3 regions of the Streptomyces sp. NPDC007971 genome follow, and region 2 is predicted to be linked to each of the others. Evidence: riboswitches for the same ligand, from Rfam matches in the RefSeq annotation. Region 2 holds a riboswitch; each other region holds the start of a gene.
The links. Region 2 has a riboswitch for thiamine pyrophosphate ahead of ACFZCP_RS30760 (thiamine ABC transporter substrate-binding protein). Riboswitches for the same ligand answer to the same signal wherever they lie in the genome.
Positions count from the first base shown of each region.

Region 1: linked by a shared signal. The riboswitch ahead of thiC (phosphomethylpyrimidine synthase ThiC) and the one ahead of ACFZCP_RS30760 (thiamine ABC transporter substrate-binding protein) in region 2 are both predicted to bind thiamine pyrophosphate.
Region 3: linked by a shared signal. The riboswitch ahead of thiO (glycine oxidase ThiO) and the one ahead of ACFZCP_RS30760 (thiamine ABC transporter substrate-binding protein) in region 2 are both predicted to bind thiamine pyrophosphate.

Region 1 covers NZ_JBIBJK010000011.1:105,081-112,558, reverse strand. The annotation lists gene ACFZCP_RS23850 (metallophosphoesterase) at 1-244, shown strand, start outside; gene ACFZCP_RS23845 (hypothetical protein) at 438-1,307, shown strand; gene ACFZCP_RS23840 (hypothetical protein) at 1,494-1,895, opposite strand; gene ACFZCP_RS23835 (hypothetical protein) at 1,918-2,385, opposite strand; gene thiC (phosphomethylpyrimidine synthase ThiC) at 2,442-4,226, opposite strand; TPP riboswitch at 4,219-4,392, opposite strand; gene ACFZCP_RS23825 (YibE/F family protein) at 4,473-5,957, shown strand; gene ACFZCP_RS23820 (SsgA family sporulation/cell division regulator) at 6,054-6,491, opposite strand; gene ACFZCP_RS23815 (IclR family transcriptional regulator C-terminal domain-containing protein) at 6,592-7,478, opposite strand, start outside.
Region 2 covers NZ_JBIBJK010000016.1:142,749-150,226, forward strand. The annotation lists gene ACFZCP_RS30750 (ATP-binding cassette domain-containing protein) at 1-604, opposite strand, end outside; gene ACFZCP_RS30755 (ABC transporter permease subunit) at 604-2,205, opposite strand; gene ACFZCP_RS30760 (thiamine ABC transporter substrate-binding protein) at 2,295-3,368, opposite strand; TPP riboswitch at 3,450-3,557, opposite strand; gene rlmN (23S rRNA (adenine(2503)-C(2))-methyltransferase RlmN) at 3,591-4,697, opposite strand; gene ACFZCP_RS30770 (cytochrome P450) at 5,550-6,758, opposite strand; gene ACFZCP_RS30775 (deoxyxylulose-5-phosphate synthase) at 7,003-7,335, shown strand; gene ACFZCP_RS30780 (SMI1/KNR4 family protein) at 7,332-7,478, shown strand, end outside.
Region 3 covers NZ_JBIBJK010000005.1:42,138-49,615, forward strand. The annotation lists gene ACFZCP_RS11535 (deoxyribonuclease IV) at 1-697, opposite strand, end outside; gene pknB (Stk1 family PASTA domain-containing Ser/Thr kinase) at 732-2,660, opposite strand; gene ACFZCP_RS11545 (thiazole synthase) at 2,835-3,629, opposite strand; gene thiS (sulfur carrier protein ThiS) at 3,633-3,845, opposite strand; gene thiO (glycine oxidase ThiO) at 3,842-5,038, opposite strand; TPP riboswitch at 5,036-5,147, opposite strand; gene ACFZCP_RS11560 (FAD-dependent oxidoreductase) at 5,359-6,594, shown strand; gene ACFZCP_RS11565 (Rv2175c family DNA-binding protein) at 6,792-7,157, shown strand; gene thiE (thiamine phosphate synthase) at 7,247-7,478, shown strand, end outside.

The DNA.
Region 1 (7,478 bases), on a different contig from region 2:
CGACGAGGGCGGCGCCGACGCCGTGCGCTCCCTCCTCGACATGTACGGCGGCACCCGCGTCGTTCACGGCCACAGCCCCATTCCCTACCTGCTGGGCGAGGTCGGCTCGGAGGACGGCGAAGAGGACGGCGGGCCGGTGGTCGAGGGCCCCCACGTCTACGCCGACGGGCTCGCCATCGCCATGGATGGTGGCGTGACCATGGCCGGAAAACTGCTGGTCCAGCAACTTCCTCTGGAGACCTGAGCGTTTCCGGGGCATCCGCCCGTCGGGCGCGCCCACGAACGGATGCGCCCAGCCAGGCACGCGAATTCCGGCAACCCCCTGTCACCGCGTGCCGTCACGGCTCTACCATCGGCTTATCCGTAGCAGGCTCCCCTCCGTTTCTGCCCGACGGCTCGCCGGTGTGCGAGCCCCAAGCCCTACGGAGCACCGGGGGATGCACATGAACAGCGTTCCGCAGCACCTGCTGAGCGAGGACCGCCAGGAATTCGAGCGGATCCTCGATGAGGCGCTGCGCTCCGCAGCACACCGGCCGGAGCTGGCCGCTGTCGGACAGCGGCTCAACCCCGAGCAGCTGCGCACCATGGCGCTCAACGCCACCGCACTCATAGCGGCGGCCGCGGCGAGCGAGTACCAGCACTACGTGAGGGTCCGCGAGGACCTGCGTCACCCGGCACCGTCCGCCCCCTCGGCCGCCCGCGACTCCGCTCACGCGGATCCGGACGCGGCTTCGGGCACGACAGGCCTCGCCACCACGCTCGGCGAGGCCGCCGAGAGCGCCGGAGCGGGCGCCGTCGCCGTGATCGCGGTGCTGGCCCCCGTCCTCGCCGGAACCGCCGCCGCGATCTTCCTGCTCGTCGGCTACATCCTGAAGATGCTGGACCCGGGCCAGGGCTTTGCCCAGACCATGCTCACCGCGGGCTGGGTCTTCGGTGGCGTGGCCGCGGCCGCGATCCTGGTCGCCGCGATCGGGCTGCTGCTCACCGCCCTGCGCAACAGCGCCGCGGCGGACGCCCAAGGCCACGACGCGGCGAGCGAGGCGGTGGCCAGAGCCAGAGAGGCCTGGCGGGACGCCCTGCTGGAGCACGGCATGGTGCCGTTCCTGCGGGACGCACTCGCCCAGCCCGACACGGCGGCCCTGCACCCCACGGTCCCGCCCGCCTCCACCGGCCGCATGCCACGCCTCGGCTACGACCGGCCCGGGTTCAGCAGCCCCGACGACGGCTCGGCCTCCGGCCGCCCGAGCTTCTCCAGCCCGGACTACACGAGCCCCGACTTCGGCGGCCCGGAGCACCAGCCGGAATAGCCCACGGCCCGCGCCCGCCGAGGGACACCGCCGAACGGGGCCGGACGTGCGGCCGACCGCCGAGTGCCCGCGGCGGGCCGCACCCCGCGGCGCAATGCACCACACGCGCACGCGCCTGCGCCTGCGATCGGCGAACGGACCCGATTGCCCGTGCAGACGGCACGTTCGAGCCGGAGTCACTCGTGGTCACGCGTCGAGAGCGGGCAGTTCGACGAGCGCGATGCCCTCGGCCTGAGCAACCGCCAGGCGCGTACCGTCGGGGTGCAACGCCGCAACCGGGCCCCGGACATGGGTGACGCCGTAGGCCCCGTCTCGCCTCGATACGTCCAGCTCGGGCCACTCCGCCAGAACCGAACCGGTCGTGACGTCGATCAGTCGGGGGTGCCCGTGCAAGGAGACGACTCGGCTGCCCTCTGCCATCAGGGTGCCGACCTCGAAAGTGGTGCGATTCCGGTGCAGCCACCGGCGCCGGGAGAGGGACCACACGCCGAGTTGCTGAGGGCCCATAGTGGGCACCTCCTCGTCATCGAGGACGTAGTCACCGGTCGCCACAGCCAGGCGGTCCTGGTCGAGCCAGCACGCCGACACCACTTCGGCATCCAGTCCCGGCTCACCGACAACCGGGAATGAAGGACATCCTTGGCCTGACGTGTCCTGTGGTGAGTCGCTGTCCCGACGCGACGTCCTCGACCTGGAGGACGGCATAGTCCTCCGGGCAGTGAACCAGGATCTCCCGGCCGTCCCGCAACGCTCCCAGTGCCACGGGGTAGTCGAAGTCCTCGGCGTGGTGCGGGCTGCGCGTGAGCTCCCGGACGACGCGCTTTCCCTCCAGCAGCAGAGCCTTCGTCCCGCGCTCGGCGCGGACAACGCTGTAGCGGCCGGAGGGAGAGACCATGCATGTGTCGAACCCGGGACCGTGACCGGAAGAGATCCGGCGCTCCACGCCGGCTGGATTCCAGGCGCGACCTCCCACGGGATCAACCAGATCGTCGCCCTGCCAGACAAGGGACCGGACCGGAGCCGACACCGCTTGCAACACCACGGGACCCACGGCCCGCCCCCCCTCATCGCCGGTCACTGATGGCGCTGCTCCCGAGGCCGTGGGCGCCAAGGAGCAGCGCCGGTCCGGATGCGTCAGTCCGCGATCGGCAGGTACACCCGGTTCCCCGCCTCGGCGAACTCCTTCGACTTCTGGGCCATGCCCTCCTCGATCTCGGCCCGGCTGCCACCGTGTTCGCGCCGGATGTCCTGCGAGATCTTCATGCTGCAGAACTTCGGCCCGCACATGGAGCAGAAGTGGGCCGTCTTGGCAGGCTCGGCCGGCAGCGTCTCGTCGTGGAACTCCCGTGCCGTGTCGGGGTCCAGCGCGAGGTTGAACTGGTCCTCCCACCGGAACTCGAAGCGGGCGTCGGACAGCGCGTCGTCCCACTCCTGAGCACCCGGGTGCCCCTTGGCGAGGTCGGCCGCGTGCGCCGCGATCTTGTAGGTGATGACGCCGGTCTTGACGTCGTCACGGTTGGGCAGGCCCAAGTGCTCCTTGGGCGTGACGTAGCAGAGCATCGCCGTGCCCCACCAGGCGATCATCGCGGCGCCGATACCGGAGGTGATGTGGTCGTACGCCGGTGCGACGTCCGTGGTCAGCGGGCCGAGCGTATAGAACGGAGCTTCATCGCAGATCTCCTGCTGAAGGTCGATGTTCTCCTTGATCTTGTGCATCGGGACGTGCCCGGGGCCCTCGATCATCGTCTGTACGTGGAAACGCTTGGCGATCCGGTTGAGTTCCCCGAGGGTGCGCAACTCCGCGAACTGCGCCTCGTCGTTGGCGTCCGCGATCGAACCCGGCCTCAGGCCGTCGCCCAGCGAGTACGTGACGTCGTAGGCGGCGAGGATCTCGCAGAGTTCCTCGAAGTTCTCGTACAGGAACGACTCCTTGTGGTGCGCCAGGCACCAGGCCGCCATGATCGAGCCGCCGCGCGAGACGATGCCGGTCTTGCGGTTGGCGGTGAGCGGGACGTACGGCAGGCGTACGCCCGCGTGGACGGTCATGTAGTCCACGCCCTGCTCGGCCTGCTCGATGACCGTGTCCTTGTAGATCTCCCAGGTCAGGTCCTCGGCCCTGCCGTCGACCTTCTCCAGTGCCTGGTAGAGCGGCACGGTGCCGATGGGGACGGGGGAGTTGCGCAGTACCCATTCGCGGGTGGTGTGGATGTTGCGGCCGGTGGAGAGGTCCATGACCGTGTCGGCGCCCCAGCGGGTCGCCCAGGTCATCTTCTCCACCTCCTCCTCGATGGAGGACGTCACGGCGGAGTTGCCGATGTTGGCGTTGACCTTCACCAGGAACCGCTTGCCGATGATCATCGGCTCGATCTCCGGGTGGTTGACGTTGGCCGGCAGGACCGCGCGGCCTGCCGCGATCTCCTCACGAACCACCTCGGGCGACACGTTCTCCCGGAGGGCCACGTACTCCATCTCCGGCGTGATCTCACCCCGGCGGGCGTACGCGAGCTGCGTGACCGCCTTGCCGTCCCGGCCGCGGCGCGGCTGGCGCGGACGTCCCGGGAAGACCGCATCCAGGTTGCGCAGCCCGCCGCGCGGCGAGGTGTGCTTGATCCCGTCGTCCTCGGGGCGGACGGGACGGCCCGCGTACTCCTCGGTGTCGCCGCGGCCGATGATCCAGTTCTCCCGCAGGGGCGGCAGGCCCCTGCGGACGTCGGTGTCGACGAGTGGATCGGTGTACGGGCCCGATGTGTCGTAGAGCGTGACCGACTTCCCGTTGGTGAGGTGCACCTGGCGGACCGGCACGCGCAGGTCGGGGCGGGTGCCCTCGACATACGCCTTGTGCCAGCCGATGGACTTCCCGGCCTCCTGGGACTTCTCGTCCTGGACGGAGGCAGGCGTGCGTGCGTCCTTGTTGGTCATGAGACCTACTCCCTACGCCGGCATTACCCGGTAACAGGTTCGGCGGTCGACGCAGCGGTTTCCGTCTGTCGATGTGTCCCGTGAAAGCTCGTTCCACGTGAAACATCGCGAATACGGAGGTCAGCGCCCTCTCAGCCCGGTGCTCCGAGCTCCCGCGTGTGCAAAGGTGCCTCCACGCTAGCGTCAATTCGGGCGCGGTGAACAGAGGGCCCCTGTCGTTCTTGCGATGATCGGTCGGTGACCACGATGGAGCAGTACCCGTATCCGCCTCCGGAGCCGCCGCATCGAGGCGGCTCCGGAGAGGGCGGCGGACACAGCCATGACGGCCACGCGACCGGCGACGGACAGCGCCAAGAGGCCAGGGCCGGGCACGGACATGGGCACGGACATGAGCACCCGGATGCCCCGGCACCGAGCGGCGGCCACGGCCACTCGCACGGGCACAGTCACAGCCACGGACCCGCCGCACCCGTCTCCAAGCATCTGCGCAAGGTCATCGCGGCGATCCTGATCCCGTTCACCGCGGCGGTCGTCGTCGGCCTGGTGGTGCTCTGGCCCGGGGGAGCACCTCCGCACGAGCGCACCGGCGTCGGCTTCGACCGTCAGACGCAGCGGGCCACGGTCTCCCAGGTGGTCGAGGTGAGCTGCAAGTCGGTGAACGCCTCGGGGGGCACCTCGACCGGTGACACCTCCAGCGCCGAGGGCAACCCGGCGCAGCAGGAGCCGAAGGGCACCTGCAAAAAGGCGACGGTCCGGGTCGACACGGGCAAGGACAAGGGCCGTACCTTCACCGAGATCGTGCAGCCGGACCAGTCGCGGCAGCTGCGCCAGGGCGAGAAGGTCGTGGTCGCCTACGAGCCCTCGGCGCCGAAGGACCTGCAGTACTCCGTCACGGATGTGGACCGGAAGTTCCCGATGGCGCTGCTGGCGGGGATCTTCGCGCTCGCGGTCGTGGTGGTGGGCCGGATGCGCGGTGTCATGGCGCTGGTCGCCCTGGCCGTGAGCTTCGGGGTGCTGACGCTCTTCATCCTGCCCGCGATCCTGCAGGGCTCGAACCCGCTGCTGGTGGCCGTCGTCGGGGCGAGCGCGATCATGCTCATCGCGCTGTACATGTGCCATGGGCTGTCGGCCCGTACGTCGGTCGCAGTGCTCGGCACCCTGGTGTCCCTGCTGCTGATCGGCATTCTCGGCTCGGAGTTCATCGACTGGGCCGCGCTCACCGGCAACACGGACGACAACACCGGTCTGATCCACGGCCTGTATCCGTCGATCGACATGAGCGGTCTGCTGCTGGCCGGCGTCATCATCGGTTCGCTGGGCGTCCTGGACGATGTGACGGTGACCCAGACGTCGGCGGTCTGGGAGCTGCACGAGGCCAACCCCGCGATGGGCTGGCGCGGGCTGTACCGGGCAGGCATCCGCATCGGCCGCGACCACATCGCCTCCGTGGTCAACACCCTCGTCCTCGCCTACGCCGGAGCCGCGCTGCCGCTGCTGCTGCTGTTCTCGATCGCGCAGAGCAGCGTGGGCACGGTCGCCAACAGCGAGCTGGTCGCCGAGGAGATCGTGCGCACGCTGGTCGGGTCCATCGGCCTGGTGGCCTCGGTCCCGGTCACCACCGCGCTCGCCGCCCTGGTGGTCTCGGCGGACCGGCCAGGACCGGGCGCGGACCCCGCGGGGGCCCAGCTCGCTCCGGCGCGCGGCGGCAGGGGCCGGCGCCGGAAGCGGTGACCTGGGCCCCACAGGCCCGGGAACCGACAGGAGAAGCGTTACTGCACAATCTCGTGCGGCGCGGCGGAGCGACCGGCGCCCCGTTGCCGTGACCTTTCAGCCTGCGCTCTGCTCCTCGGCCAGGATCCTGTCCAAGGCCTCGTCGAGGTGCGCGTCGAAGTCGGCCAGTGCACCCTCCTGGCCGAGCGGCACCAGCTTGTCCGTACGGTCGAGGAAGGCCACGAGGGGCGGCGCCGAGGAGCGGAACAGGGCCTGGTCGCCGCCGACCTGAAGCCGGATCAGCACCTCGCCCAGCAGCTCGGAGTCGGCGGGCGCGATGTGCACGTCCCCCTCGCCGCACGGCCGCCCGACCCCGTCGATCAGCAGCTCACGGCCGAAGGCCCAGGTCACCGGGGCGTCACCGGGCAGATGGAAGGTCAGCCGCACGGCATAGGGATCACAGGTCTCGTACCGCAGCTCCACCGGAATGCGGAAGGAGAGCTCTTCGGACACAAGAAAGCTCATCATGACCTCTGCCTGTACGGATTCACGCATCGCCTACCCCGTCGTATGACATCGATTGGCCGGGATTAAAACCCTTCGACCGTGGTCAAATCTTGCTCAACGTACACGACAGATCACAAGGAGTGAGTTTTCAGATACTGATAGAGAGCGCCAGCGAGCCCAGATGGCGCCCGATGTCGGCCTGGAGCCGGTGGGCGGCGGGCAGCAGCCGGTCGCTCTGGTGGAAGGGGAGCGAAAGGGCCACCGTGGCCGCCGTGGTGCCGATGGTGACCGGGATCGCCGCGCAGACCGTCCCGAGCGCGTACTCCTGACGCTCGACCACCGGCTCCATCCGCGAGATTCTGGCGAGGCGGCGCAGCAGGGCGTGGTTGTCACGCACGGTGTACGGGGTGAGGGACTGCACGGGATAGCGGGCCAGGTGGTCGCGGCGGGCCTCCTCGTCCAGCTGGGAGAGCAGGCACTGCCCGATCGCGTGCGCATGCCCGGTCTCACGGAAGTCGGCCCACTCCTCGACCGCCGGTGTCTCCGGCGAGTCGGAGACACAGATGACCTCGATCTCGCCGTCCCGGTACATCGCGTAGTACACCGGTACTCCGATGGAATCGCGCCAGTGCGCGAGGGTGTCGGCCACCGTGCTGCGACGTTTCTGCTGCGCTCCGCTGCTACTCAGCCGCTCGGCCGCGTCACCGAGGAAGAACAGCCCTTTCTCACGGCGCAGATAGCCCTCGTGCACAAGGGTGCGCAGCAGGTGATAGGTCGTGGGCAGGGCGAGGCCGGTCTCGCGCGCCAGTTGTTTGGCGGGAGCGCCGTACTCGTGTGCCGCGACGGTCTCCAGCAGGCGCATCGCGCGCTGGACGGATCCGATCAGCGTCGCGGCCGACGCTTGTCCCGGTGCGTCGCCGGAGTCCGGTTGTCCGGGGACAGCCGCAGAAGGGGGCCGCTGCACGGGAGGGGTGCAGGAACGCGGCCGGGTGAGGGGGGCGTGTGGTTCTGCCGGTGCGGTGTCGACCGTGGCCA
Region 2 (7,478 bases):
GGTCGGCCAGCGCGAAGGCCTCGCCCTGGTCATGGGTGACGGCGAGCACGGTCGTCCCCAGCCGGCCGAACAGCTCGCGCAGTTCGACCACCAGCCGTTCCCGCAGCGAGCGGTCGAGCTGGCCCAGCGGCTCGTCGAGCATGAGCAGCCGGGGCCGGGGCGCCAGTGCCCGGGCGAGGGCGACCCGCTGCTGCTCGCCGCCGGACAGCGCGGCCACGGGCCGCCCGGCGGCCCCCGGCAGACCCACCATCTCCAGCAACTGTGCGATCTGCGCGTCCCGTTCGCCCCTGGGCACCCCGTGCATCCGCAGCCCGAAGTCCACGTTGCCGCCGACGTCCCGCTGCGGGAAGAGCTGATGGTCCTGGAACATCAGCCCGACGCCCCGCCGGTGCGCGGGCACACCCGCCTGGTCACGGCCGTCGAGCAGCACCCGCCCGAAGTCCAGCGGCTGCAGCCCGGCCACCGCCCTGAGCAGCGTCGACTTCCCGCTGCCGCTGGGCCCGAGCACACACACCACCTCGTGCTCGGCGACGTCCAGGCCGACCGCGTCCAGGACGGGACGCCCGCCGAAGCGTACGGTCGCGGCGTCCAGGCTCAGCAGCATCAGAACTCCCCCGTCCGGTCGATGCGCAGCCGCTCCAGCACGAGCAGGGCGGCCGCGCAGACCACCATCAGAATCGTGGACAGGGCCATCGCCTGCCCGTAGTTGAGGTCCCCGGGCCGGCTCAGCAGACGGGCCACGGCGACCGGGAGCGTCGGGTCGTCGGGCCGCGCGATGAACACGGTCGCCCCGAACTCCCCGAGGGACACGGCGAACGCGAACCCTGCCGCGACCAGCAGCGCCCGCCGTACGAGCGGCAGATCGACCTCCCGCCACACCCGCCAGGGCGAGGCCCCGAGCACGGCCGCCGCCTCCCTGAGCCGTCCGTCCACCGCCCGCAGCACGGGCAGCATGGTCCGTACGACGAAGGGGGCTCCCACCAGCGCCTGGGCGAGCGGTACCAGGATCCAGGACTGGCGCAGGTCCAGCGGGGGCTTGTCCAGCGCGATCAGGAAGCCGAAGCCGACGGTCACGGCGGAGACGCCGAGCGGCAGCATCAGCAGCGCGTCGAAGCCGCGCACCAGCCGGCCCGCGTCCCGGCGGGCCAGCGCGGCCGCGGCGAGACCCCCGATCAGCACCGCGATGGCGGTGGCGGCGAGGGCGTACTCCAGGGAGGTCCACACGGCGTGCAGCGGCGCCACGAGGAAGGTGCCGCCGTCGGCGTTCGTCAGCGCCCGGTAGTAGCCGAGACCGGGGGCGTCGAGGGAGCGCTGCACGAGCACGGCGAGCGGCATCACCAGGAGCAGCGCGACGGTGACGAGGACCGAGGCGAGCAGCGCCCACTGCCCGGCCCCGCGCGGTCGGCGGGCCGTGACCGCGGCGTCCACCAGGCGCAGGGCGGTCTCCCGCCGCCGTACCGTCCGGGCGTGCACGGCGAGGATCGCGCCCACCGCGACGAACTGGACGACGGTGAGGACGGCGGCCGTGGACAGGTCGAAGATCTCGGAGGTCTGGCGGTAGATCTCCACTTCGAGGGTGGAGAAGGTGGGCCCGCCGAGGATCTGCACCACGCCGAAGGAGGTGAAGGTGAACAGGAACACCATCAGCGCGGCGGCGGCGACGGCGGGCGCGAGGGCCGGCAGGGTCACCTTCCGCCAGGCCCCGAGGGGCGAGGCGCCGAGCATCCGGGCGGCCTGTTCCTGCCGGGGGTCGAGCTGGGCCCACAGCCCGCCGACCGTGCGGACGACGACCGCGTAGTTGAAGAAGACGTGCGCCAGCAGGATCGCCCACACCGTGGTGTCCAGCCGCAGACCCCACAGGTCGTCCAGCAGTCCGCCGCGCCCGACCAGTGCCAGGAAGGCGGTGCCGACGACGACGGTCGGCAGCACGAACGGGACCGTGACGACGGCCCGCAGCACCTGCTTGCCGGGGAAGTCGAGACGGGCGAAGACGTAGGCGGCGGGCAGGGCGAGCAGCAGGGTGAGCGCGGTGGAGGCGAGCGCCTGCCAGGTGGTGAACCACAGCACGTGGCGGATGTCCGGCCGGGTGACGACGTCCGCCATCCGGCCGAACTGCCAGACTCCGTCCACCTTCAGCCCGCGCGCCACGATCGCGGCGACGGGCCAGGCGAAGAACACGGCGAAGAACGCGACGGGCAGGGCCATGAGCCCGAGCCGCGCCGCGCTCCCACGGCGCTTCCCGGCCGTCGGCCCGGCCGCTTCGTCGGCGGCCGGGCCGGCAGCCGCCCCCGCCGCTACTTCAGTACGAGCGACGTCCACGACTTGACCCACTGGTCGCGGTTGGCGGCGATCTTTTCGGGGGCCATCGTCTCGGGGCTCTTGGCGGCCGGCCCGTACTTCGTGAAGTCGGCCGGCACCGCGGCGCCCTTCACCACCGGGTACACGAACATGTTCAGCGGCATGTCCTGCTGGAACTCCTTGGAGAGCAGGAAGTCGATGAACGCCTTGCCGCCCTTGGTGTTCTTCGCGTTGCTCAGCAGCCCGGCGAACTCGATCTGCCGGAAGCAGGTGCCGGTCGCGACGCCCGTCGGGGCGGTGTCGGGCCGCTTCTTGGCGTAGATCACCTCGGCGGGCGGGGAGGAGGCGTAGGACACCACGAGCGGCCGGTCGCCCCCGGCCTTCTTCCCCTCGGACGAGCCGGAGAACTCCTGGGAGTAGGCCTGCTCCCAGCCGTCGACGACCTTGACGCCGTTGGCCTGGAGCTTCTTCCAGTAGCCCTGCCAGCCCCCGTCCCCGTACTGGGCCGCGCTGCCGAGCAGGAAGCCGAGGCCCGGCGAGGAGGTGGCCGCGTTCTCGGTGACGAGGAGGTTCTTGTACGCGGGCTTGGCCAGGTCGGCGAAGGTCTGCGGCGGGGTCAGGTGGTGCTGGGCGAAGTAGGCCTTGTCGTAGTTGACGCAGATGTCGCCGTAGTCGACGGGCGTGACCCGGTGCTTGTCCTTGTCGAGCTGGTAGGCGGCACCGGCCGTTGCCAGGCCCTTCGCCGCGTACGGCTGGAACAGGCCGTTGTCGAGGGCCCGTGACAGCAGGGTGTTGTCGACGCCGAAGAAGACGTCGCCCTGCGGGTTGTCCTTGGTCAGGATCGCCTTGTTGACGGCCTGGCCGGCGTCGCCGCCCGGCAGGACCCGCACCTTGTAACCGGACTGCTTCTCGAAGTCCTTGAGCACGTTCTTGGACACGGCCCACGAGTCGTGGCTGACGAGGGTCACGGTCCTGGAGTCCGTGGCGCCCTTGGTGTCCGTCGATCCGCATGCGGACAAGGTGACCAGGCCGAGGCCGACCGCCGCGGCCACGAGGGTCTTGGTGTGCACGTGAATGTCCTCCTGGGGTTGGCCAGGAAGAACGCGGCCCCGCCCGGTCCCTCGGAGAGGATTGCGGGCAGGGCGCAACAGCATGAGTGAAGACCGAACTTCCTACCCAGAATGACCTGGGCAAGGTTCAGAGGGTCTGCGGCCCGATCGCCGCACTCTCAGCGCTGTGGCGCTCCCCTGTCGGAATATGAAGATGTTGAGACGTAATCGAACGCAGCCAGATTACCGCTCGGTGGCCGCGAGCTGACCGCACGCCCCGTCGATCTCCTGGCCCCGGGTGTCCCGGATCGTGACCGGCACTCCGTGGGCGGCGATCGCCTCCACGAACGCCTTCTCGTCCTCGGGGCGCGAGGCCGTCCACTTCGACCCCGGCGTCGGGTTCAGCGGAATGAGGTTGACGTGCACGGGCTTGCCCCTGAGCAGCCGCCCGAGCCGGTCACCACGCCAGGCCTGGTCGTTGATGTCCCGGATCAGCGCGTACTCGATGGAGAGCCGGCGCCCGGACTTCTCGGTGTACTCGAACCCGGCGTCCAGCACCTCGCGCACCTTCCACCGCGTGTTCACGGGGACGAGGGTGTCGCGCAGCTCGTCGTCCGGGGCGTGCAGGGAGATCGCCAGGCGGCACTTGAAGCCCTCGTCGGCGAACCGGTGGATGGCGGGCACCAGCCCGACGGTCGACACGGTGATGCCCCGCTGGGACAGCCCGAGTCCGTCCGGGGCGGGATCGGTGAGCGCACGGACGGCGCCCACCACACGCTTGTAGTTGGCGAGCGGCTCGCCCATCCCCATGAAGACGATGTTGGACAGCCGCGACGGGCCGCCGGGAACCTCGCCGTCGCGCAGCGCCCGCATCCCGTCCACGATCTGATGGACGATCTCGGCGGTCGACAGATTCCGGTCGAGCCCCGCCTGCCCGGTCGCGCAGAACGGGCAGTTCATCCCGCACCCCGCCTGGGAGCTGATGCACATGGTCACCCGGTCCGGGTAGCGCATCAGCACGGACTCCACGAGGGTGCCGTCGAACAGGCGCCACAGTGTCTTGCGGGTCGTGCCCTGGTCGGTCGACAGATGCCGGACGACGGTCATCAGCTCCGGGAAGAGCGCCTCGCGCAGCATGTCCCGCGAGCCGGCCGGGATGTCGGTCCACTGCTCGGGGTCGTGCGCGTACCGCGCGAAGTAGTGCTGCGAGAGCTGCTTGGCGCGGAACGGCTTCTCGCCGATCTCGGCCACCGCTTCCTTGCGCTCGGCGGGTGTGAGGTCGGCAAGGTGCCGCGGCGGCTTCTTGGCTCCGCGCGGGGCGACGAAAATGAGTTCTCCGGGCTTAGGCATGGCCTTATCAGTGTCGCAGATCCAATCGGGTGACCTGGGGACTCGGTCGTGCGGGTGGCCGCCACCGGTCGTTCCCAGGTGTCGTGCCACCCCTCGGACGACCCGCGGACGACCCGCGGACGACCCGCGGACGGCCCACGGACGACCCGCGGACGGCCCACGGACGGCCCGGCCCGCCGAGGGCAGCGAGAGCGTCTTCGCAGGTTGAAGCTCTGCACGTCCGCCGGCCGACCGGATGCGGGCCGCCGCCGGGCCCGTGGTGTTCGTGACACCGACCCCCTAGAATCGAACGCGCGAACGAATCCATGCTGCCCCGTCCGGAGCTGGTGCGCTTCGCGCGTCGCGTCATGGCCCAGTGCCCATGGGCGACTGCTGGACCGTGGCGCACCGGCGCCCGGAAACGCATGACCGAAAGAGCGGTGATCCCATGGGCATGCCCCACAAGCGACCCGTGGTCGTACATCCACCGTCGCGGGGCGGTCGACGCCGCGTGACGGTGGCCGCGGAGTCCCTTGGTCTGGCAGGCGGCCCGGGGGACGTCGAGGAGTTCCTGAGACGGGCAGGACTCGACGACGTCGACCCTTCGACATCAGATCTGATCGAGTGGCGTGGAGGCGGACCGGACGTGTGGACGGCCGCGTAGGACTACGGCTACGGCTACGACTACGACTACGACTACGAACGAGGCGGAGACCGAGTGCGGGCGCTCGGCCGGGGTTCGCGCCGAGCGCCTGCGTGGGCGCTTGTGTGAGCGGTCGCCGAGTCGGGCGGCAGCCACGCCGAGGTCGTCCCCCCGCATACTTCGGTCCCTCCACGCCGGGGGCGTCCCCTCGCGCGCTATCGGGCGGTCGGTCACCAGGCGACCGGCAGCTCGGCAAGGCAGTGGAAGACGGGGTTCTCGCGGAAACGGAGGCGGGAGGCCTCACAGGCCAGGCGGAGGGTGGGCAGCCTGGAGAAGAGGGAGCCGAGGGCGAGTGTCACCTCCTGCCGGCCCAGCGACGCGCCGAGGCAGAAGTGGGGGCCGTGGCCCCACAGCAGATGGCCGGAGGCGTCGCGGTGGATGTCGAGACGCTCGGGATCGGGGAAGACGGCGGCGTCGTGGTTGGCGGCGACGAGACTGATCATCACCGACTCGCCCTCCTTGACCAGGGTCTCGCCGATCCGGAGGTCCTCGGTGGCCTGGCGCACGACGCCGTCCTGGATGATCGACCAGAACCGCATCGACTCCTCCACGAACTTCGGCAGGAGCGCCCCGTTGTCGGCGAGGACCTCGGCGCGCAGCCCGTCGTCGGTCAGCAGGCTCAGCGTGCTGACCGCGATCTGCGTGGCGGTCGACTCATGGCCGGCGATGAGCAGCAGCTTGAGGATTCCCAGGAGATCGGCGCGGTCGAGTTCGCCGGTGGCCATGTGGTGGACGACGAGACGGCTGACCAGGTCGTCACCCGGGTCGTGCTCCTTGGCGCGCGCGTTCTCGTCGAGGAAGCCGATGATCCGGTGGTGCGCCGCCAGGGAGAGGTCCGGGTCACCATCCGTGAGCAGGATCTGGGTCTGCTCCAGGAAGAACGCGGTGTGCTCGTCCGGGATCCCCATCAGCCGTGCGATGACCAGCGCCGACACCTTGGCCGCGAAGTCCCGTACCAGGTCGGCCGGTTGCGGGCCGGCGGCCAGCGCGTCGGCCGCCCGGTCGGTCAGCTCCTGGACCTGGGGCCGCAGGGCGCGCACCCGGCGCACGGTGAACTCCGGAGCGACCATCCTGCGCAGCCGGCCGTGCTCCGGGTCGTCCATGCGCAGGAATCCGCTCGGCCGGTCGTCGGCGGGCACCGGGATGCGCAGCGGAAATCCGGGCCGGGTCTCGTCGGCGCTCAGCCGGGGATCCTTGAGGGCGGCCTTCACCTCCTCGTAGCGGGTGATCAGCCAGACCAGCTGTTCCTCACCGGCGCCCGCCGGCAGACGGACCAGCGTCGGCGGGCCGTCCCGTACCGCACCGAGGGCCGGCGGCGGCGACATCGGACACACGCGGGCCAGCGGCCAGTCGAGCACGCTGGAGTAAGCACTGAGCATGCTCCTCCCCCTTCATCGCGTACGAACACCCGCGCCGGCCGGCATCCCTGGCGGCGGGGGCCCCAACCGGACCACACAAGCACCGGCCGCTGACACCCCGGTGACCCGCCGCTGACCCCCGCCACCGGTTCACGTGGGCCGCGCTCCGGCGGGGTGATCCCTCGGAACGCGAGGCGCCGGCCGACGTGCGCCGGGTGTCGGAAACCCGCTTGGCCGCGCCCTGCGGGCTCCCTACGCTGAGGCCATGCCTCCCGCGAAGACCTCGTACGTCTGCCTGTCCTGCCGGGTCTCGTACAAGCTGTGGCCCGACCCGTGGCGGGAGCGGAGGACCTGCCCACGCTGTGCGGGCGCGCTGAGGCACGCGGGATCCGCCTTCGCCGCGCCCCCGAGGCGGGACCGGGCCGCCTGGCGCACCCTCACGGTGCTGCTCCATGCGGGAGTGCACTTCCGCATGGGCTGCAGCGACGGCCCCGGCTACCGGCCGCGCACCCTGCGCGAGGTACGCGAGCGGCTGGTGTACGCCCGCCGTACCGGCGAGCCGGCCGCGACGGCCCTGTGCCGGGCCGACCTGCCGTGACGGGCCTGGGCTCCCTCACCCGAACCGTTCCCCCGCCGGCCGACCCGGTGGACGCCCAGGGGGACTGGACCGAGGCGGAGGAGCGGCTCGGGGTACGGCTGCCCGCGGACTACAGGCTGCTGGCCGCGGCGTACGGCTGGGGC
Region 3 (7,478 bases), on a different contig from region 2:
GATCGAGGGTCCGGTGCATGCCGTCCGGCCCGGTCAGGTCGTGACCGGCGGCGAAGATGTGGCAGGTGTCCAGGCACACGCCCAGCTTCGGATGGGCGTCCAGCGCCTCGAAGTACGGCCCGAAGTCCCAGGTGCGCGAGCACAGCGAGGAGCCCTGCCCGGCGGTCGACTCCAGCAGCAGGAACGGGTCGTCGTCGTGGGTCAGCTCGTCCAGCAGCGGCAGCAGCTGCTCCCGCACCTGCTGCAGCGCCACGGCCCGCTCCCGTCCGCCCGTCGCGCTGCCGGTGTGGACGACGACACCCAGCGCACCGATCTCCCGCCCGCGCCGCAGCGAGTGCCGCAGCGACTCGACCGACCTCTCCACGGTCGCCCCGGTGTGGGAACCGAAGTTGATCAGATAGGGGGCGTGCACATACGCCGGGATCGACTCCTGAGCGCAGGCCGCCCGGAACGCCTCGTCCTGGCGCGGATTGCCGGCCGGCGTCGCCCAGCCCCGCGGATTGGCCACGAAGACCTGCACGGTCTCGGCCTTCAGGTCACGGGCGTAGGACAGGCCGACGGAGTTCAGACCGCCGGCCACGGGGACGTGACCGCCGACGGGGTTGCGGGAAGGACCGGTTCCGGGGCCGCCGACGGCGTTGCGCGAAGGACCGGTTCCGGGGCTGCCGGCAGGGGCGGGGGACTGCTCGATGCTCACCCGTTCAGGGTGTCACGCGGCGTGCCGTCCCCGTTCACCGGATGGTGATCGTTATCGCCGACCCCTTGGGGGCCGTCTCGCCGCCCTGAACCGACTGCTTCTTCACGGTGTCACCGAAGATCCCGAGCAGCCCCCGGTCCTCCTTCACCTCGAAGCCGGCGTCCCCCAGTGCCTTCTTCGCGTCGTCCACGCTGTCCCCGACCACGTCCGGAACCTCGATCATCTCCGGGCCCTTGGACAGCTTCAGCGTCACCGTGTCGCCCTCGGCGGCCTGGCTGTCGCCGGCCGGGGACTGCTGGGCCACCTGCCCCTTGTCGTACTCGGAGTTGACCTGCTGCGCGGAGATGGTCACCTTCAGGCCGGCGTCCTCCAGCTCCTGCTTGGCCTCGTCGAGGTCGTCGCCGGTGACGTCCGGCACGTCGATCGGGTTGCCCTTGCTGACCAGGAGCGCGATCGCCGAGCCCGCGTGCCGCTTGATACCCGCCTGCGGGTCGGTGCCGATCACCGAGCCCTTGGCGACGCTGTCGCTGAACGCCCGGTTGACCATGCCCGGCTCCAGGCCGGCCGCCTTCAGTTTCGCCTGCGCCTTCCCCAGCGGGACGCCCGCCAGGTCCGGCACCTTCACGATCTCGGGTCCCCGGGAGACGACCAGGGTCACGGAGTCGTTGCTCCGGATCCGGGCCCCGACCGCCGGGTCGGTGCTGATGACCGTGCCGCGCGCGACCGTGTCGTTGTACTCCAGTCTGACCCGCCCGACGTCGAGCCCGGCCGCCTTCAGCCGCGTCCTCGCCTGGTCCTCGGTCTTGGCCAGCACCTGCGGGACCTTGGTGAACTGCCCCGAGCTGATGTACCAGACCCCGGCACCCACGCCGAGGACCACCAGGATCGCGGCGATGACCGTGACGAGCCCGCGCCGGGGCCGCGCCGGGCGGCGCCGGGGCACCGGAGGGCTGTCCAGCCGGCTGGTGTGCTGGACGTCCGCCGCGGGAGCCTCGTCGTCCTCGTTGACGGGCAGCGGCCGGGGCACGGTCAGCGAGCGCGGAATCACGCTCGTGCGGTCCCCGGCGTTGTCGTGCTCGGCGGACAGCGCCTGCGGCGGCAGGGCGTCCAACTGCTCGGCGGTCAGCTCGGCACGCGCGCGCAGCACCTGGCCGAGCAGTGCCGCCGCGTCGTGCGGCCGCAGGTCGGGGGTGCGCGCGGTGGCCGAGGCGACCAGTTCGTCCAGCTCGTACGGCAGCCCCGGCACGAGTGCGGAGGGCGGCGGCACGTCCTCGTGGATGTGCTTGTAGAGCACCTGGGCGGGGGAGTCCCCGGAGTGCGGCTTGCCGCCGGTCAGCATCTCGTAGAGCACGACACCGCAGGCGTACACGTCGACGCGCGGGTCGGCGGTGCCCTGCTCGATCTGCTCGGGCGCGAGATACGACACGGTCCCGAGCACGGAGCCGGTCGTGCTGGTCACGGTGTCCACGGACCGCACCAGCCCGAAGTCGGCGACCTTGACCCGTCCGTCGTCCCCTATCAGCACGTTCTCGGGCTTCATGTCCCGGTGCACGAACCCGGCCCGGTGCGCGGCGCCGAGCGCGGCCAGCACGGGCTCCAGGATGTCCAGCGCGGCCCGCACCTGCAGCGCGCCCCGCTCTCGCAGCACGTCCCGCAGGGTGCACCCGGCGATGTACTCCATCGCCAGGTACACGTACGACCCGTCGGTGCCCTGGTCGAAGACCTGCACCACGTTGGGGTGGGCCAGCCGGGCGACCGACTTGGCCTCCCGGATGAACCGCTCCACGAAAGACCCGTCGGCCGCGAGCGTCGGGTGCATCACCTTGAGCGCGAGAACCCGGTCCAGGCGGGTGTCCAGGGCCCGGTAGACCGTGGCCATCCCACCGACCGCGATCCGCGCATCGACGCGGTACCGGCCGTCGAGCACCTGCCCGACGAGGGGGTCCTGAAGGGTCGTATCCACGCAGGCGAGTGTACGAGGGGCGACCGACACTCCCGTCCGTTGGGCCGTTCCGGGGACGGAATGCAGCAGAGCTGTGACCCTCGTGGTACGCCCCCAGGGCCTCTCCTTCGGAGCGTGCCGGTTTCCGCCGTGAGGTGCCGTGATCCGAAGCCGGCCCGGTCCGAAGGAAGGACCCTAGAAGGCAGGGCGTTCCGGATCCAGGTGCGCGCGTCCCTCCGCCGGGGAGGACGCCTGGGCGAAGTGACGGCGCGGGATCCGCCCGGCGAGCCGGGCCAGCCGTCCCGCCTCCACCGCGTGCTTCATCGCGGCGGCCATCGTCTCGGGCTCCTGCGCGCGCGTGACGGCGGAGGCGAGCATGACCCCCGCGCACCCCAGCTCCATCGCGAGGGCCACGTCCGAGGCCGTACCGGCGCCCGCGTCCAGGATCACCGGTACGCGCGCGTGCTCCACGATCAGCTGGAAGTTGTGCGGATTGCGGATGCCCAGCCCGGAGCCGATCGGCGAGCCCAGCGGCATCACCGCCGCGCAGCCCACGTCCTCCAGCTTCCGGGCGACCACGGGATCGTCGTTGGTGTACGGCAGCACCGTGAACCCGTCGTCGACCAGCGTCTCCGCCGCATCCAGCAGCTCCACCGGATCCGGCAGCAGCGTCCGCTCGTCGGCGATGACCTCCAGCTTGATCAGGTCCGTACCCAGCGCCTCCCGGGCCAGCCGGGCGGTCAGCACGGCCTCACCGGCGGTGAAACAGCCCGCCGTGTTCGGCAGCACCCCGATGCCCAGCTTCTCCAGCACCGACAGCACCGAGCCCTGCACCTCGGGATTGACCCGCCGCATCGCCACGGTGGTCAGCGCGGTGCCCGAGGCGACCAGTGCCCGCTCCAGGACGTCCAGGCTCGGCGCACCACCCGTGCCCATGATCAGCCGGGAGCCGAGGGGCACACCGCCGAGGACGAAGGGATCGTCGGCCATGGGTCAGCCTCCTTGCACTGCGGTGAGGATCTCCACGCGGTCTCCCTCGCACAGGGAGGTGAGCGGCCACCGACCGCGCGGGACGACGGTTTCGTTGACGGCGGCGGCGACGCCTGAGGGCGCGGCGGTGAGGGTCCCGACGAGGACGTCCAGCGCGGTGCCCGGGGCGACCTGCCGGTGCTCCCCGTTGACGGAGATCGTGACGGAGACGGTCATACGGGCTGCTCCATGAGTGCGGGCCGGTCCTCGGGCGCGGGCCGGTCCTCGGGTGCGGCGCCGAAGCGCCCCGGCGTGAACGGACGGGCTTCCTCCGGCAGCTCACCGCCGGCCAGCAGCTCGGCCATGACGTGCCCGGTGACCGGCGTGAGCAGCACACCGTTGCGATAGTGCCCCGTGGCCAGCAGCAGCCCGTCCAGACCGGACGGGCCGAGCAGCGGCGCGTTGTCGGGGGAGCCCGGGCGCAGTCCCGCGCGGGTCTCCGTCAGGGGCAGCTCGGTGATGCCCGGCACCAGTTCATGGGCGTCGCGCAGCAGCTCGTACACGCCCCCCGCGGTCACCGTCGTGTCCCAGCCCAGCTCCTCGCTGGTGGCGCCGACGACCAGCTCGCCGTTCTCCCGGGGCACCAGGTAGACATGGCTGCCGCGCACCACGGCCCGCACGGTGCGGCTCAGGAACGGCGCGTACCGCGCGGGCACGGTCAGCCGCAGCACCTGCCCCTTCACCGGCCGCACCGGCGGCAGCACGGCCCGGGGGACGCCCGCCAGGCGCCCGCTCAGGCTCCCGCCCGCGAGCACGACCTGCCCCGCGCCGAGCCCGGTGCCCTCAGACGTGGTGACGCCGGTGGCGCGGCCCCCTGCCACATCGAGCCGCTCGGCCCACGACCGGTGGAACACCACCCCGGCCCGCTCGCACGCGGCCACCAGGGCCGATGCCAGCCGCCGCGGATCGATCTGGTGGTCGCCGTCGACCCGCAGCCCGCCGCGGACCCCGGGCGCCAGCATCGGCTCCAGGCGCCGGCACTCCCGCCCGGACAGCCACTCCGACTCCAGGCCCGAGCGCCGCTGCAGTTCGTGCAGCTCACGCAGGTGGGCGCGGTCGTCGGCGTCCAGCGCCACGGCGAGCGTGCCGCAGCGGCGGTACCCGAGGTCGTGGCCGGTCAGCTCGGTCAGCTCGGCCGCGAAGTCCGGATAGCGGCGGGCCGACTCCAGATTGAGGGCGAGCAGTGTCTCCTCGCCGTAGTGCAGTTCGGTGACCGCGGCCAGCATTCCCGCCGCGACCCGCGCGGCCCCGCCGCCGGGCTCGGGGTCCACCACGGCCGTGGCGAGCCCGCGCTGCGCGGCACGCCAGGCCGTGACCAGGCCGATGATCCCGCCCCCGATGACGAGGACGTCGGACGTACGTGACGACATGGGCGTCCAGCCCCTCCCTTCGCCGGCATGACCCGGATCAGGTTCGTACGGTCGGAGGCCGCCAGCCTCCCTCTCAGCCCGGTGCGTCCGGGCTCCCGCGAGTGCTTGTACGGTGGCCACCCTAGCCCGCGGCGCTCGCCGCCCGTAAGAGAGCCCCGGCCCGTGCCCCGTGCGCCGGGCGGACCGGTCCGGGCCCCGTGGCGGACCACGCCGCAGGTCGCAGGCCTGCGGCGGTGCGGCCGGCTGCGCACGAGTGCTGTGGAACAGGTCACTGAGCACGCCCGCTGACTGACCATTCGTCAGTTGTCTATGGTGATCGGGTGAGCGAGCAGACACCACAGCAGGACACTGCACAGGGGCGGCGCGTGGTCGTCGTCGGCGCCGGCATGGCCGGGGTGCAGACGGCGGTGGCCCTGCGGGAACAGGGCTGCACGGGCACCGTGACCCTGATCGGCGCCGAGCCGCACCAGCCCTACGACCGGCCGCCGCTGTCCAAGGCCGTGCTCCTCGGCACGTCCGAGGGGTCTGCCTTCGACGTCGACTTCGAGTCGCTCGGCATCGAACTGCGGCTCGGCTGTGAGGCGCTGGGCGTGCGTCCCGCCGACCACGAGCTGGACACCGAGGCGGGGCCCGTGCCCTACGACGTCCTGGTCCTCGCCACCGGCGCCGAACCGATGCGGCTGCCCGGCACCGAGGGCGTGCCCGGCGTGCACCTGCTGCGCACCCTGGACGACGCCGAACGGCTCAAGCCGGTGCTCGCCCGGCAGCACGACATCGTGGTGGTCGGCGCCGGCTGGATCGGCGCCGAGTTCGCCACGGCGGCCCGGGAGGCGGGCTGCGCGGTGACCGTCGTCGAGGCCGCCGACCGGCCGCTGGCGGGCGCGCTGCCCGCCGAGGTCGCCGCCCCCATGACCGCCTGGTACGCCGACAGCGGCGCCGAGCTGCGCACCCACGCGCGCGTGGAGCGCGTCGAGCCCGGCACGGTGGTGCTCGCCGACGGCACCCGGCTGCCCGCGGGCGCCGTCGTGGTCGGCATCGGTGCGCGTCCGGCCACCGCATGGCTGGCCGGCTCCGGTGTCGAGCTGGGCGCGCACGGCGAGGTCGTGGCCGACGCCCACCTGCGCACCTCGGCCGAGGACGTGTACGCGGTCGGCGACTGCGCCTCCTTCCCCTCCGCCCGGTACGGCGCCCGGCTGCTGGTCCACCACTGGGACAACGCCCTGCAGGGGCCGCGCACGGTCGCCGCGAACATCATGGGCGCGATCCCGGCGGTCTACGACCCGGTGCCGTACTTCTGGTCCGAGCAGTTCGGCCGGTTCGTCCAGTACGCCGGCCACCATCCGGCGGCCGACCGCCTGGTGTGGCGCGGCGACCCGGCCGGCCCGGCCTGGACCGTCTGCTGGCTGCGCGAGGACCGCCTGGTGGCCCTGCTGGCCGTGGGCAGGCCGCGCGATCTGGCCCAGGGGCGGCGGCTGATCGAGGCGGGCCGCCGTATGGATCCGCAGGCGCTGACCGACCCGGCGCGGCCCTTGAAGGACGCCACCGCCGACCGCTGAGCGCCCGGGAGGGGCGCGGGGCCGTGCCGACCTGCCCCCCGCGTGGGCGCGAGCGGCCGCAGCGGTGCCGCAGCCGCTCGACGGCCTCCTTCCGGCACGTTCGCCGCGCGCACGGCACCCCGCACCGCACCCCGCGCAGCGCAACGTGGACCGGGCCTGACTTCCGACTGTCGGTGGTGGATGGCAGGCTAGGTCCCGTGACCGAGATTGACGCAAAGATTGATGTTCTCGTCCCCGCCTGGCTCACCCTCCCCGACATCGCCGAACAGCTCGGTGTCGAGGTGACGCGTGTGCGGCAGCTGGTCAAGGAGGGCCAGCTCGTCGCCGTACGCCGAGGCGAGAACAAGGCGCTGCACGTCCCCGCCGCCTTCATCGACGGGGACAAGGTCGTCAAGGGCCTGTCCGGGACCCTGACGCTCCTGAGGGACGACGGCTTCACGGTCGAAGAGATGATCGAGTGGCTCTTCACCCCCGACCCGACCCTGCCCGGCACCCCCGCGCAGGCCCTGAGCGAGAATCGCGGCACGGAGGTGAAGCGCCGCGCCCAGGCGCTCGCCGTCTGAGCCGACTCTTACCCCGGGTGGCGTACCGGCCACGGCCCGTACGCCACCCCCTCGCGACCCATGGAACACCGACCACGGGGGGATCACCCATGTCCGACACCGCCCGCAGCAGGTTCGCCGGCGCCCGTCTCTACCTCTGCACGGACGCCCGCAGACGGCAGGGCGACCTCGCCGAGTTCCTGGACGCGGCCCTGGCCGGCGGTGTCGACATCGTGCAGCTGCGCGACAAGGGCATGGAGGCGGCCGAGGAGCTGGAGCACCTGTCGGTCTTCGCCGACGCCTGCGCCCGGCACGGCAAGCTCCTCGCGGTCAACGACCGGG